DNA from 2 places in the Streptomyces sp. Edi2 genome. Region 1 is predicted to be linked to the other one. Evidence: riboswitches for the same ligand, from Rfam matches in the RefSeq annotation. Region 1 holds a riboswitch; the other holds the start of a gene.
The links. A riboswitch is a leader RNA that binds a small molecule or an ion and turns the genes downstream of it on or off. The one in region 1 is predicted to bind cobalamin.

Region 1 (7,449 bases):
GGCGGCGCCCCCGCGCCGCGTCCGTCAGTCCTCCCCCTCCAGCTCCCCCTCGGTCTCCAGGAACGCCTGCCGCAGCGCCGCCAGCGTCTCGGCGTCCGGCTTCTCCCACATGCCGCGGGACTCCGCCTCCAGGAGGCGTTCGGCGATGCCGTGCAGGGCCCAGGGGTTGGCTTCCTGGAGGAAGTCGCGGTTCTCGGGGTCGAGGACGTAGGTCTGGGCGAGCTTGTCGTACATCCAGTCGGCGACCACGCCCGTGGTGGCGTCGTAGCCGAACAAGTAGTCCACGGTCGCGGCGAGTTCGAAGGCGCCCTTGTAGCCGTGGCGGCGCATCGCCTCGATCCAGCGGGGGTTGACCACCCGGGCGCGGAAGACCCGGGAGGTCTCCTCGACCAGGGTGCGGGTGCGGACCGTCTCGGGACGGGTGGAGTCACCGATGTATGCCTCGGGGGCCTTGCCCTTGAGCGCCTTGACGGTGGCGACCATGCCGCCGTGGTACTGGAAGTAGTCGTCGGAGTCCGCGATGTCGTGCTCGCGGGTGTCGGTGTTCTTGGCGGCGACCGCGATGCGCTTGTAGGCGGTCTCCATCTCGTCCCGGGCCGGGCGGCCTTCGAGACCGCGGCCGTACGCGTAACCGCCCCAGACGGTGTAGACCTCGGCGAGGTCGGCGTCGGTGCGCCAGTCGCGGGAGTCGATCAGCTGGAGCAGGCCCGCGCCGTACGTCCCCGGGCGGGAGCCGAAGATGCGGGTGGTGGCGCGCCGCTCGTCACCGTGCTCGGCCAGGTCGGCCTGGGCGTGGGCGCGGACGAAGTTGGACTCCGCGGGCTCGTCCAGCCCGGCGACCAGCCGTACGGCGTCGTCTAGCAGGCCGATGACGTGCGGGAACGCATCACGGAAGAAGCCGGAGATGCGCAGGGTGACATCGATGCGGGGACGGCCGAGCTCGGCGAGGCCGACCGGCTCCAGGCCGTTGACCCGGCGCGAGGCGTCGTCCCATACGGGGCGGACCCCCAGCAGGGCCAGGGCCTCGGCCACATCGTCGCCGCTGGTCCGCATCGCGCTGGTGCCCCACAGCGACAGGCCGACCGACTGCGGCCAGTCGCCGTTGTCGTCGCGGTAGCGCTCCAGCAGGGAGTCGGCGAGGGCCTGGCCGGTCTCCCAGGCGAGACGGGAGGGGACGGCCTTGGGGTCGACGGAGTAGAAGTTCCGGCCCGTCGGCAGGACGTTGACCAGGCCGCGCAGCGGGGATCCCGAAGGCCCGGCCGGGACGAAACCGCCGTTGAGGGCGTGCACCGCGTGGTCGATCTCGTCGGTGGTGGCGGCGAGGCGCGGGACGACCTGGCGGGCGGCGAAGTCGAGGATGTCGGCGACCGCGGACGGGTGGCCTTCGGCGACGCCGGGCACCGCCGCCGGGTCCCAGTCCGCGTCCTCCATCGCCTGGACCAGACCGCGGGCGGTCTCCTCGGCCGCGTCGGCGGTCGTCCGGGTGGCCGCCGACTCGTCGAGGCCGAGCGCCTCCCGCAGACCGGGCAGGGCGGAGGTGCCGCCCCAGATCTGGCGGGCGCGGAGGATGGAGAGGACGAGGTTGACGCGTGCCTCACCGGCCGGGGCGCCGCCCAGGACGTGCAGCCCGTCGCGGATCTGGGCGTCCTTGACCTCGCACAGCCAGCCGTCGACGTGCAGCAGGAAGTCGTCGAAGCCGTCGTCGTCGGGGCGGGCCTCCAGGCCCAGGTCGTGGTCGAGCTTGGCGGCCTGGATCAGCGTCCAGATCTGGGCGCGGATCGCGGGCAGCTTGGCCGGGTCCATGGCGGAGATCGCCGCGTACTCGTCGAGCAGCTGCTCCAGGCGCGCGATGTCGCCGTACGACTCGGCGCGGGCCATCGGCGGGACGAGGTGGTCGACGAGGGTGGCGTGGACCCGGCGCTTGGCCTGGGTGCCCTCGCCGGGGTCGTTGACCAGGAACGGGTAGACGAGCGGGAGGTCGCCGAGGGCGGCGTCCGGGCCGCAGGCCGCGGACAGTCCGGCGTTCTTGCCGGGCAGCCACTCCAGGTTGCCGTGCTTGCCCAGGTGGACCATGGCGTCCGCGCCGAACCCGCCGTCGTCGGCCGAGGCCGCGATCCAGCGGTACGCCGCCAAGTAGTGGTGCGAGGGCGGCAGATCGGGGTCGTGGTAGATCGCGATCGGGTTCTCGCCGAAGCCGCGCGGCGGCTGGATGAGGATGAGGAGGTTGCCGCGGAGCAGGGCGGCCAGCACGATGTCGCCGTCGGGGTTGCGGCTCCGGTCGACGAACATCTCGCCGGGCGGCGGCCCCCAGTGCTCCTCGACCGAGTCCCGGAGTTCCTGCGGGAGCGTGGCGTACCAGCGCTTGTAGTCGGCGGCCGGGATGCGGACGGGGTTGCGGGCGAGCTGTTCCTCGGTGAGCCATTCCTGGTCGTGGCCGCCGGCCTCGATGAGGGCGTAGATCAGCTCGTCGCCGTCGCCGGAGGCGAGACCGGGCACCTCTTCGGTGCCGAAGTCGTAGCCGTCCGCCCGCAGGCGGCGCAGCAGGGCCACGGCGCTGGCCGGGGTGTCCAGGCCGACCGCGTTGCCGATCCGGGAGTGCTTGGTCGGGTACGCCGACAGCACCAGGGCCAGGCGCTTGTCCGCGGCCGGGATGTGGCGCAGCCGGGCGTGCCGGACGGCGATCCCGGCGACCCGGGCGGCGCGCTCGGGGTCGGCGACGTACACCGGCAGGCCGTCCTCGTCGACCTCCTTGAAGGAGAACGGGACGGTGATCAGCCGGCCGTCGAACTCGGGGACGGCGATCTGCGAGGCGGCGTCCAGCGGCGACAGGCCCTCGTCGTTCTCCTCCCAGACGCTGCGCGGCCCGGTCAGGCACAGGGCCTGCAGGATCGGTACGTCGAGCGCGGCCAGCGCGCCCGCGTCCCACGACTCGTCGTCGCCCCCGGCGGACGCCTCGGCGGGCTTGCTGCCACCCGCCGCGAGGACCGTGGTGACCAGGGCGTCGGCGGTCCGCAGCTCCTCGATCAGCTCCGGCTCGGGGGCGCGGAGGGAGGCGACGAACAGCGGGCGGGCCCGGCCGCCCGCCGCCTCGATCTGCTCGCACAGGGTCCGTACGAAGCCGGTGTTCCCGCTCATGTGGTGCGCGCGGTAGTAGAGCACGGCGATCAGCGGGCCGGTCTCGTTGCGGGCCTCCCACGGCAGCGGGCCCCAGGACGGGGCGGGCTCCGGCGGCTCGAAGCCGTGGCCGGTCAGCAGCACCGTGTCGGACAGGAAGCGGGCGAGCTGGTCGAGGTTGGCGGGCCCGCCGTGCGCGAGGTAGGCGTGCGCCTCGGCCGCGATGCCGACCGGGACCGTCGACTGCTCCATGAGCTGGGCGTCAGGGGCCTGTTCGCCGGTGAGGACGACGACCGGCCGGTGCTGGTCCTCGGCGAGCAGCACCTCCAGGCCCTCCTCCCAGGCGCGGATGCCGCCGAGGAGGCGCACGACGACGAGGTCACAGCCCTCCAGCAGGGCGGGCAGCTCGGCGACGTCGAGACGGGCGGGGTTGGCGAGCCGGTACGGCACGGGGCCCGTGGCCGCGCGGGCACTGAGCAGGTCGGTGTCGGAGGTCGACAGCAGCAGAAGCATGCGAGCGCAGGCCTTCCTCGGGGTGTCCGCGCCCCGGGTGGTCGTAAGGACGGCGGGAGTTCCTGGCTCGCCCGGCAGCTGCCGGGTTCACAGTGGCGGGACCGCGCCGGATTCTCACCGGGCTTCCTCCCCGGGGCCGCAGCCCCTGCGCCGTCGCTGGCGTCCGGCGGGTCAGCCGACCCACCGACCTGAATGGTAAAGGCTGTGGCCGTGCCAGGTAAGCGGGCCTGGGAACGGGCTGCGGCGGGACCAAGGCGCGGGCCCGCTGCGGGACGGGGGACGGGCGTGCGGCGGACGGGGCGACGGGCAGGCGACGGACCGGCGGACGGGCACACGGAGGGACGGCGGACTGGCACACGGCGGGCCGGGGGGACGGGCACGCGCGGGCACGGGGACGGGCACGCGGCGGACCGGCCGACGGGCAGGCAGCAGGCCGGGTGCCCGGCCGGATCCGGGCCGGATCGGCGCCCACCCTCGTGGGTATGCTCGCCGCCATGCCGCCCTCCCCCTCGACACGGTCCCAGGCCGCCGCACCGCCGCTGCGCGACCGCGGTGACGCCTGCCCGGGAGCGCTGCGACTGCACCAGGCCGCCGACGGTCACCTCGCCCGCATCCGGCTGCCCGCCGGAGATTTGACGGTGCGTCAGGCAACTGCCCTGGCCGACGCCGCTGACTCACTCGGTGACGGTCATCTCTCCCTCACCTCCCGCGGCAACGCCGAGCTCCGCGGCCTTGCGGAGGACTGCGGCGGCCGCCTCGCCGCGCTGCTGCGCGACGCCGGTCTGCTGCCCTCCGAACGCCATGAACGCATCCGCAACATCCTCGCCTCGCCGCTGGCCGGACTGGACCGGCACACCCCTTCCGACGTGCGACGGTGGGCCCGTGAGCTGGACACGCTGCTCTGCGCGAGCGAGCCCGCGACCGCCCTCTCGGGCCGTTTCCTGTTCGTTCTGGACGACGGACGGGGCGATGTGGCGGCGCTCGGCGGGGATGTGAGCTTGCTCGCAGAACCGGACGGGAACGGCACCGGCCCGACGGCCGGCGCCCTGCTGCGGATCGGCGACGATCCGGCGGCGCTGCGGATCGCCGGCCCGGACGCACCGCGCGCCGCGCTCGCCGCCGCCGAGGCCTTCCTGACCGCCGCCGCGGCGAGCGGCAGCGGCGCCTGGCGGGTCCGCGAACTCCCGGACGGGCACGCGCTGCGGGCCCGGGACGTCGCCGAGGCCCTGCGGTCGGCGGGCATCGAGGCCGCGTACATGGCGGAAGCGCCCGCATCCGCCACCCGCACCTCCCCGCCGTACGCTCCGGCGAACGACCTGCCGTCCTTTGCCCCGCCGTACGCGGACTCCGCCGCCCCCGGCATCGTCGAAGGCGCCGACGGCAACCGGGCGCTCTCCGTCCTGGCGCCGCTGGGCCGGCTGTCGGTGGCGCAGTGGCGGCTGCTGACCGCGATCGCCGACGGCGACGGCTCCGGCGCACTGCGCCTCACCCCATGGCGCGGCATCGTTCTGCCCGGACTGCCGGCCGCCGCGGCACCCCGCCGCCTGGCGGAGCTCACCGCCGCCGGTCTGACCACCGACCCGGCCTCCCCCTGGCACCGCCTCGGCGCCTGTACGGGCCGCCCCGGCTGCGCCAAGTCCCGTACCGACGTACGCGCCGACGCCACGGCCGCCGTCGCCGCCGGCACGACCGTCCCGGACGAAGCGCCCACCGGCTCCCCGCCCTCGGGCGTCCCCGTCTACTGGTCCGGCTGCGAACGCCGCTGCGGTCACCCGCACGGCACCTGGGTCGACGTACTGGCCACGGCGGAGGGCTACCGGGTAGCACTGGTGGAGCCGGATGCCGCCGCACCGACCGCCGTACCGACAGCCACACGGACCGCGACGTCCCCGCCCCCGGCCCCATGAGTCACCCCGAAGCCCCGCACCACCCAAAAGCCCCGCAGAACCCCGAAGCCCTGCAGCACCCCAAATCCCCTGCTCCACCCCGAAGTCCCGTGAACTGCCCCGAAGCCGTATGAACTGCCCGAGCCCTCCCGCACCCGACACCCCCGAGGCCAGAGTGACCGCGTTCGACTACGAGAAGGACGGGGCGACGATCTACCGCCAGTCCTTCGCCACCATCCGCGCCGAGGCGGACCTCGCCGGCCTGCCCGCCGACGTCAGCCAGGTCACGGTCCGCATGATCCACGCCTGCGGCATGGTCGACCTGGTACGCGATCTGGCCTTCACCCCCGAGGTGGTGGCCCGTGGCCGCGCGGCACTGCGCGCCGGTGCGCCGATCCTCTGCGACGCCAATATGGTCGCCAGCGGCGTCACCCGTAAGCGGCTGCCGGCGAACAACGACGTGCTGTGCACGCTCACCGACCCCGCGGTCCCCGAGCTGGCCGCCCGTACGGGGACCACCCGCAGCGCCGCGGCCCTGGAACTGTGGCGGGACCGGATGGAAGGCGCCGTGGTCGCGTTCGGCAACGCCCCCACCGCCCTCTTCCGGTTCCTCGAAATGATCGAGGAAGGCGCGCCCCGCCCGGCCGCCGTCATCGGCATACCCGTGGGCTTCATCGGCGCCGCCGAGTCCAAGGACGCGCTGATCGCCCACCCGTCGAAGCTGGACCACCTCGTGGTGCGCGGACGCCGTGGCGGCAGCGCCATGGCCGCGGCCGCGATCAACGCCATGGCAAGCGAGGAAGAGTGAGCGTGAGCGAGCAGCAGGCAACCGGTGACGGCAGCGTCGCGGCGACGGCCGGCCCGGGCCGGCTCTACGGGGTCGGCCTCGGTCCCGGCGACCCGTCCCTCATGACGGTCCGGGCGGTCGAGGTCATCGCCGGCGCCGACGTCATCGCGTACCACAGCGCCCGGCACGGACGCTCGATCGCGCGCTCCATCGCCGCCGCGCACCTTCGCCCCGACCACATCGAGGAGGCGCTGGTCTACCCGGTCACCACCGAGTCGACCGACCACCCCGGCGGCTACCGGGGCGCGCTGGACGAGTTCTACGAGTCGGCGGCGGCCCGCCTCGCCGCCCACCTCGACGCCGGCCGCACCGTCGCCGTCATCTCCGAGGGCGACCCGCTCTTCTACGGCTCCTACCAGCACATGCACAAGCGGCTGGCGCACCGCTACCCGACCGAGGTCATCCCCGGCGTCACCTCCATCAGCGCCGCCGCGGCCCGCCTGGGCAAGCCGCTCGCCGAGGCCGACGAGGTCCTGACGATCCTCCCCGGCACGCTTCCGGAAGAGGAGCTGACCGCCCGCCTGGCCTCGACCGACACCGCCGTCGTCATGAAGCTGGGCCGCACCTTCCCCACCGTCCGCCGCGCCATGGAACGCTCCGGCCGTCTTCCCGAGGCCCAGTACGTCGAACGCGCCACGATGTCCGGCGAGCGCACCGGCACGCTCGCCGGCATCGACACCGACACCGTCCCCTACTTCTCCGTCGCGGTCGTCCCCAGCCGCATCGCCGAGCAGTCCTACAGCGCGCCCGGTGCGGAGGCCGACGAGGCCGCCGCGCCTTCCGGTCCGGGCGAAGTGGTGGTCGTCGGCACCGGCCCGGCCGGCCCCCTCTGGCTGACCCCCGAGTCCCGCGGCGCCCTCGCCGCCGCCGAAGACCTCGTCGGCTACACCACCTACCTGAACCGTGTCCCGCTGCGCCCCGGCCAGCGCCGCCACGCCTCCGACAACAAGGTCGAGTCCGAACGCGCCGAACTCGCCCTCGACCTGGCCCGGCGCGGCCGCCGGGTGGCCGTGGTCTCCGGCGGCGACCCCGGCGTCTTCGCCATGGCCACCGCCGTCCTGGAGGTCGCCTCCCAGGACCCGTACCGCG
Region 2 (7,449 bases), 4.0 Mb from region 1:
CTTCGACTTCGCCGAGCCAGCGTTCCGTCTCGGCCTCGACGATTCGGGCGATCAAGTTGTCGCGGATCTCGGCAAGCCGTGCCCGCTGGGCGGGGTCAGGTCGGAGGAGCGAGCCTCTGACGCAAGCGTGCTCGTGGATGCAGGCGGTGTCGTAGGCGCGGGCGCAGGTGCCGACGGAGAGCTTGCGGCGTTCGAAGTGACCGAGGAAGTCTTCCCACTCCGCGTTCGTAGGGGTGCGGTATTCCTCGGCCGGGCGGGGCGCGCGTCGGCGAGCGATGAAGGCGCGGTGGGCTTCGATGGTCTCGGCGGGGTAGATGGCTAACGGTGGAGTCGGGTATTGGAACTCCCGGAATACCTCCCGGCTGCGGGGGTGCTTGAGGCAGCTCTGGCCCCTCCGGCGCACGAGCTGTGGTAGGCAGGGCTGATGATCAGCCGACTCCCTCTCGATCAGCAACTCGAGTCCCTTCGTTCAGTTCTGTCCCGTAACGGCATGTTGACGGAGGTGTTGGCGCGGGCTGCGACGTTGGATCTCCCCGGGTGGTATGTGACGGCCGGCTGTCTGTTCCAGACCGTGTGGAACGTCGTCACAGACAGCCCGCCGACCAACGGCATCAAGGACTACGACGTCTTCTACTTCGACGCCGGTGATCTGTCCTGGGAAGCCGAAGACTCGGTGATCAAGGCCGGGCGAGAGATCTTCGCCGACCTGCCTGTAGAGGTCGAGATCCGCAACGAGGCACGGGTCCACCTCTGGTATGAGGACAAGTTCGGGGTGGCGTGTCCGCCATATGACTCCACCGAGGCGGCGATCGACAGTTTCGCCGCCACGACGTGCTGCCTCGGAGTACGAGTGGAGGTGGACGGTCAGTGGCGCGTGTATGCACCGCACGGACTGTCGGACGTGTTCAACCTCGTCGTTCGGCCAAACCCGGTACTTGCTCCCCGGACGGTCTATGAGACGAAGGCAGCGCGGTGGCGAGAGCAATGGCCCGAACTGACTGTCCTGGACTGGCCTTCCACAAGTGTCACGTCGAACTCGTCCGGCTACTGACGTCGGCGGCGTAGGCGGCCCAGTCCCCGCTGGATGCCTTCTGCCATTGGACGGCGACCTGGATGTGGACGCCGAGCATCCGGGCGAGGATCGCGGCGGGAAGTTCTGCGGCGAGGCTGAACAGGGCAGTGGAGCGGTCCTGTTGGCGGCCCGGGACGGCCGGGAGGGGGCGGCTGCGTTCCCTCCCGGCCATCGGCGGAATCAGGAGCCGGCGAGCTCCGTTCGGACGGTACGGGCCGCCGCGACCAGGTTCTCCAGTGAGGTGCGGGTCTCGGGCCAGCCGCGGGTCTTCAGGCCACAGTCGGGGTTGACCCAGAGGCGTTCGGCGGGGATAGCCTCAAGTCCCTTGCGGAGCAGGGCGGCTGCCTCGTCCACGCTCGGGATACGCGGGGAGTGGATGTCGTAGACGCCGGGGCCGGCCTCGCGCGGGTAGCCGTGGGCGGCCAGTTCGCGGGCGACCTGCATGTGGGAGCGGGCGGCCTCCAGGCTGATGACGTCCGCGTCCAGGTCGTCGATGGCCTGCACGATGTCACCGAACTCGGCGTAGCACATGTGGGTGTGGATCTGGGTGCGGTCCCGCACGCCGCTGGTGGAGAGGCGGAACGCCTCGGTGGCCCAGGCCAGGTATGCGGCGTGGTCGGCGGCGCGCAGCGGCAGCGTTTCGCGCAGCGCGGGCTCGTCGACCTGGATGACCGAAGTGCCCGCGGTCTCCAGGTCGTTGACCTCCTCGCGCAGGGCGAGGGCGACCTGGCGGGCGGTGTCCCCGAGCGGCTGGTCGTCGCGGACGAAGGACCAGGCGAGCATGGTGACGGGGCCGGTGAGCATGCCCTTGACCGGGCGGTCGGTCTGCGACTGTGCGTAGGACGTCCAGGGGACCGTCATCGGCTCGGGCCGGGAGATGTCACCGGCCAGGACGGGCGGCCGGACGTAGCGGGTGCCGTACGACTGGACCCACCCGTGCTGGGTGGCGAGGTAGCCGGTGAGCTGCTCGGCGAAGTACTGGACCATGTCGTTGCGCTCGGGCTCGCCGTGCACGAGGACATCGATTCCGGCCTTCTCCTGGAAGGAGAGGACCTCGCGGATCTCGTCCTTGATGCGCTCCTCGTACCCTGCGGTGTCGAGGCGTCCGGCACGCAGGTCGGCGCGGGCGGTGCGCAGCTCGGCGGTCTGCGGGAACGAGCCGATGGTGGTGGTCGGCAGCAGCGGGAGCCCGAGGTGGGCACGCTGGGCGATGGCCCGGTGGGCGTACGGCGCGGAGCGGCGGCCGTCGGCGTCGGTGACGGCCGCGGCCCGGGCGCGCACCGCCGGATCGTGGGTGATCGCGGAGTTCGCCCGGGAGGCCAGGTCGGCGCGGTTCGCGGCGAGTTCGGCGGCGATGGTGTCCGTGCCCTGTGACAGGCCACGTGCCAGCGTCACCAGCTCGGCGGTCTTCTGCTTGGCGAAGGCCAGCCAGCGGGCGATCTGCGGGTCGATGTCGCGCTCGGCGGCGGCGTCGAGCGGCACGTGCAGGAGCGAGCAGGAGGCGGCCACGTCGACCCGGTCGGCGAGGCCGAGCAGGGTGCCGAGGGTGGTCAGCGACTTTTCCAGGTCGTTGATCCAGATGTTGCGGCCGTTGACCACGCCCGCCACCAGACGCTTGCCGGGCAGCCCGCCGACGGCCGCCAGCGCGTCGAGGTTGGCCGCGGCCGCGTCGGTGAAGTCGAGCGCCAGACCGTCCACCGGAGCCTTGGCCAGGACGGGCAGGGCGTCGCCGAGCCGGTCGAAGTACGACGCGACCAGGAGCTTCGGTCGGTCGGTGAGGGCGCCCAGCTCGCGGTAGGCGCGGGCGGCGGCGTTCAGCTCGGCCGGGGTGCGGTCCTGGACGAGGGCGGGCTCGTCGAGCTGTACCCACTCGGCCCCGGCGGCGCGCAGGTCGGCCAGGACCTCGGCGTAGACGGGCAGCAGCCGGTCGAGGAGAGTCAGTGGCTCGAAGTCGGCGGCCACGCCGGGAGCGGGCTTGGACAGCAGGAGGTAGGTGACCGGCCCGACGAGGACCGGCCGGGCGGTGAGACCGAGGGCGAGGGCTTCCTTGAGCTCGGCGACCTGCTTGCCGGAGTCGGCGGAGAAGACGGTGTCCGGGCCCAACTCGGGCACCAGGTAGTGGTAGTTGGTGTCGAACCACTTGGTCATTTCCAGCGGTGCGACGTCCTGCGTGCCGCGCGCCATCGCGAAGTAGCCGTCGAGGGCGTCGGCCGCGACGGCGTCGCGGTGGCGGTCCGGGACAGCACCGACCATGACACTGGTGTCCAGCACATGGTCGTAGTACGAGAAGTCACCGGTGGGCACCTCGTGGACGCCGGCGTCGGCCAGTTGCTGCCAGTTCGAACGGCGCAGGCCCTGCGCGGTCTCCCGCAAGGTGTCCGCGGTGACGCGGCCCTTCCAGTAGCCCTCGATGGCCTTCTTCAGTTCCCGGTGCTGTCCCTGGCGGGGGTAGCCGTACACGGTGGCCCGTGCTGCCGCGGCTGGGGGCTTCGCTGTCACGGAACTCTCCTTCGCGGATATGTCTCCTGGATGTCCCGGCGACGGAACGAGGGACGCGAAGGGATGACGAACCGGACGGAACCACGGTGCGCTCAACGACGCACGTGTCCGCTGGTATGTACTCCCCCAGACTACGTCCGGGGGTGCCCCCAACCCGCCCTCGAGGTCACCGGGATAGCCGTCACACGCATGGGCGTGCACGGACAACGGGCAGGTCTTCGGACTCGCGGGCGCGCCTGCCGGAGTGTCTTCCGGCGGGCACCTACTGGCCGTCGCTTCCCGGATCCGCGGCTCGGATCCAGTGCGTATGACGGCGGTCGTTCCCACTCACCGCTGCGGGGCAGTCCCGGATTCTCACCGGGTTCCCTCTTACGACGCTCCCGTCTGGCGGACGGGGCGAACCAGTTGCCCGGCCAGCGTAGGACGTGGTGCCCGTATCGGACACCTCTGTTCACATGCCGGACCGTGAGATGAGACACCGGCGGGACGGGGTTCATACGCGACGGGGCGCGGAACGGCCTCAGTCGTCCGTTCCGCGCCCTGTACCGCACACCCGCCGGGCCCCTCAGCCCGGCGGCGATCCAGGGACCCTCAGCCCTGGTCGTAGGTGTGGAACCCGCGGCCGGTCTTGCGGCCGAGCAGCCTCGCTTCCACCATGCGCTGGAGCAGCGGTGGCGGTGCGTAGAGGGGTTCCTTGAACTCGTCGTACAGGGACCGGGCGATGGCGGCCACCGTGTCCAGGCCGATTTAGGTCGGCGAGTTGGAGAAGACCCATGGGGTGGGCGCAGCCCAGTTCCATGCCTGCGTCCACGTCGGCGGCGGTGGCCTGGGCCTACCTGCTGCGGTTCAGAACAGCTCCGACTGCCTATCCGAGCTGTTCCTCCTCATATCGAAGCACCCCGTCGACATGTCCGACCAGGCACCGTTCCAGCTCAGTCACCGTGCCGCTTCGGACTTCCACCAGGGGCAGCTCAATCAGGCCCCTTGGAATCGATCACCCAGGGAACCGGGAGGCGCTCTACCGGCGGATCGCCGAGATCAGTGCGCCGGGCCGCTCCTCGCGCTGCGGCGGGGTGCTGACCGGACGGCCGTACGCGGCAGCGCGCTCGCGCAGGGTGTGGCTGTCGGCCTCCCAGCCGTGGCCGGCCAGCCAGCCCACCGGGTCGTCGGGCATCTCCGAGACCCACATGGACGCCGCCGATCCCGGCGCGGCGTCCGCGCCGAAGCGCTCGATCACGCCGCGCGAGCCCAACGTCAGCCCCATCCGACTGCCTGCCGCGGACTGCGCGCTGATCCGGGCCAGCAGCAGTTCCACCGCGTCCTCGGGCAGATAGATCAGTAGTCCTTCGGCTATCCACACGGTCGGCTCCGCCGGGTCGTGCCCTGCGGCGGCCAGCGCGCCTGGCCAGTCCTCACGCAGATCCACCGCGACGGTGATCCGCTCGCAGCGTGCGACGGCCCGCTCCTGGCGCAGCACCGAAGCCTTGAAGTCCAGTGGCGCGGCGGTGTCGACCTCGAACATCCGGGTGCCCTCGGGCCAGTCGATCCGGAAGGCCCGGCTGTCCATGCCGGCGCCGAGCAGCACGACCTGCCGGACCCCGGACGCGGAAGCCTGCCGCAACAGGTCGTCGAGGAACTTCGTCCTGATGACGATGGAGAACGACACGGCCAGTCGGCGGCGTTGCGCGGCCTCGTCATCGGGCAGCGGCGGCGAGGAGGGCCACAGGCCGCCGGCGGTGGCGAAGGCCTGTGCCAGTGGGTCGCGGAACAGCGCGTTCTCCCGCTCGGTCTCCAGCGCCCGCACCCTGGCCACCCCCACCGCCGTGGCCCACACTCCCGACGGCTGCACCCGCTCCTGCTCATCAGTCACCGCGCCAGCCTAGATGACCGATTCCAAGGGGCCTGACGAGGGGAGCCAGGTTCATGGCTGGGCGGCCAGTTGATCATGACGGGACTGCCGCCGGGTGCGGCGAGCTGCGTGACGTGGTGCACGGCTTACGGCTTGTGGGCGACGCCACCGGCGATACACCGCTGGGCTGCGCTCAGTGGCTTGAGTTGCGGGCCGTCCGGCCACCAGACGGCGCACCGCACCACATCGTGATGTCGCCGCTGCTGATGCTGTTACGGGTCGAACTGCCCCTGGTCGTCCCGCTGATCCAGGCGGGCGTACGGACCGCGCTCGTGCTGCACGTCGGCACCGCGACGCCGGCCACCTTCTGCGTCGGAGGAGGACTCGGGGACCTGGTCTCCTCCGGCATGACCAACCAGCGCATGCCGGTGCTGGTGCTCGGCTCCGTACTGACGGTTGCCATGGCGCTTATCATGGACTGGCTGGGGACGCTCGTCGAGTTGCTGCTACGCCCACACGGCCTGGAGGTGGACTGATGCGCCTGACCTCGGTACGGACGGCCGTCGCGGGCGCGGGCGCCCTGCTGCTCGCTGCCGCAGGGCTGAGCGGCTGCGGACTGACCAGCGGCAGCCCGCTGGCCGACTCGGTGCAGCCCGGCTCCATCGGGAAGGGGCGACCTCTGAAGGACGCCCAACTGGTCGTGACCTCAAAGGAGTTCACCGAGCAGATCATCCTGGGCCAGATCATGGGACTGGTCTTCAAAGCGGCCGGCGCGGAAGTCCTGGACCGGACGGGCATCCAGGGCTCGATCGGTGCCCGTGAGGCGGTCAAGTCCGGTGCGGCGGACGGGATGTACGAGTACACCGGCACGGCCTGGATCACCTACCTCGGTCACACCAAGCGGGTCGTCGACCCGTACGAGCAGTGGGAGGCCGTACGCGAGGAGGACCGCCGAGGCGGCATCACCTGGCTGCCCGCCGCCCCGCTCAACAACACCTACGCGCTGGTTGCGAACCAGGCGAATGCGCAGAAGTACCGGCTGCGCACACTCTCCGACGTGGCACGTCTGACGAAGAAAGACCCGGGCGCGGCGACGATCTGCGGCGGCAGCGAGTTCTCGGTGCGCGAGGACGGGCTGCCGGGCGTGGCGAAGACCTACGGATTCGCCCTCCGGCGCGGGAACTTCAAAAAGATGGACGACGGCGTCGTCTACACCCAGGTAGCCGAGGGCGCGGCCTGCGCCCTCGGCGTGGCGGCCACCACCGACGGCCGCATTCCCGAACTCAAGCTGAAGGTGCTGGAGGACGACCGGCACTTCTTCCCCAACTACAACGCGGCACCCGAGATGAACAGCGCCACCATGAGGAAGTACCCCGTCATCGCCGGCCTCCTCGCCCCGATCACCAAGCGGCTGACGGGGGCGGAGGCCCAGCGGCTGAACGCGCGGGTGGACGTGGACGGGGAGGACCCGCACGAGGTGGCGAAGGACTGGCTGGTGCGGGAGGGCTTCATCCGGGAAGGCTGACAGACGGATTCGCATCCTGAAGGGCTGTCCCGTCAGGGGCTCCACCTGGGGATCGAAGTCCAGCAGCATCGCGTGGTGATGGGGTGCAGCCGCAGCGGACGTCGGAACCCGGCTCAGCCGCCCGGTCAACCGCTGCCCGAGACGCAGGCCGTGCCGGATGCGGTCCCACTCCTCGCCGCTCACCACGGGGCGCATCCTCGCAGCCGGGACGAGCCGGGGTGCTGTGTGCGGCGGGGGAGGCGTTCGGTGCGGCTCCCCGCTCGTGGATTCAGGACGAGAGCATGTCCATCATGACAGGCCAGCGCCGTTTTACGGAGGACGGAACGCACAGTCCGCGAGGCTTGTCCGGCCCGTTCCCCGCCCCTCAGAATCTCCTTCGTGCGTCATCCGGAGACAGGGGGAATGGTGACGATCGATCACGACACGGTGCTTCGGGCCCGCGTGCTGCTGTTGAGGTCTGGCCGGCCGAGTCGGGCCGAACTGGTCAGCGCGTACCGGGTTCTG

Region 2: another riboswitch for cobalamin. It lies ahead of metE (5-methyltetrahydropteroyltriglutamate--homocysteine S-methyltransferase); the one in region 1 lies ahead of cobN (cobaltochelatase subunit CobN).

The regions. Positions count from the first base shown of each region.
Region 1 is NZ_JBEJGX010000003.1:4,399,282-4,406,730, forward strand. It holds gene cobN (cobaltochelatase subunit CobN) at 25-3,627, opposite strand; cobalamin riboswitch at 3,665-3,827, opposite strand; gene cobG (precorrin-3B synthase) at 4,110-5,534, shown strand; gene ABR737_RS22785 (precorrin-8X methylmutase) at 5,644-6,321, shown strand; gene ABR737_RS22790 (precorrin-2 C(20)-methyltransferase) at 6,318-7,449, shown strand, end outside.
Region 2 is NZ_JBEJGX010000003.1:440,355-447,803, reverse strand. It holds gene ABR737_RS05485 (hypothetical protein) at 1-322, shown strand, start outside; gene ABR737_RS05480 (nucleotidyltransferase family protein) at 425-1,051, shown strand; gene ABR737_RS05475 (hypothetical protein) at 1,026-1,244, opposite strand; gene metE (5-methyltetrahydropteroyltriglutamate--homocysteine S-methyltransferase) at 1,253-3,571, opposite strand; cobalamin riboswitch at 3,764-3,992, opposite strand; partial or broken gene ABR737_RS05465 (3-hydroxyacyl-CoA dehydrogenase family protein) at 4,163-4,397, opposite strand; gene ABR737_RS05460 (class I SAM-dependent methyltransferase) at 4,590-5,441, opposite strand; partial or broken gene ABR737_RS05455 (ABC transporter permease family protein) at 5,654-5,956, shown strand; gene ABR737_RS05450 (glycine betaine ABC transporter substrate-binding protein) at 5,956-6,945, shown strand; gene ABR737_RS05445 (hypothetical protein) at 7,348-7,449, shown strand, end outside.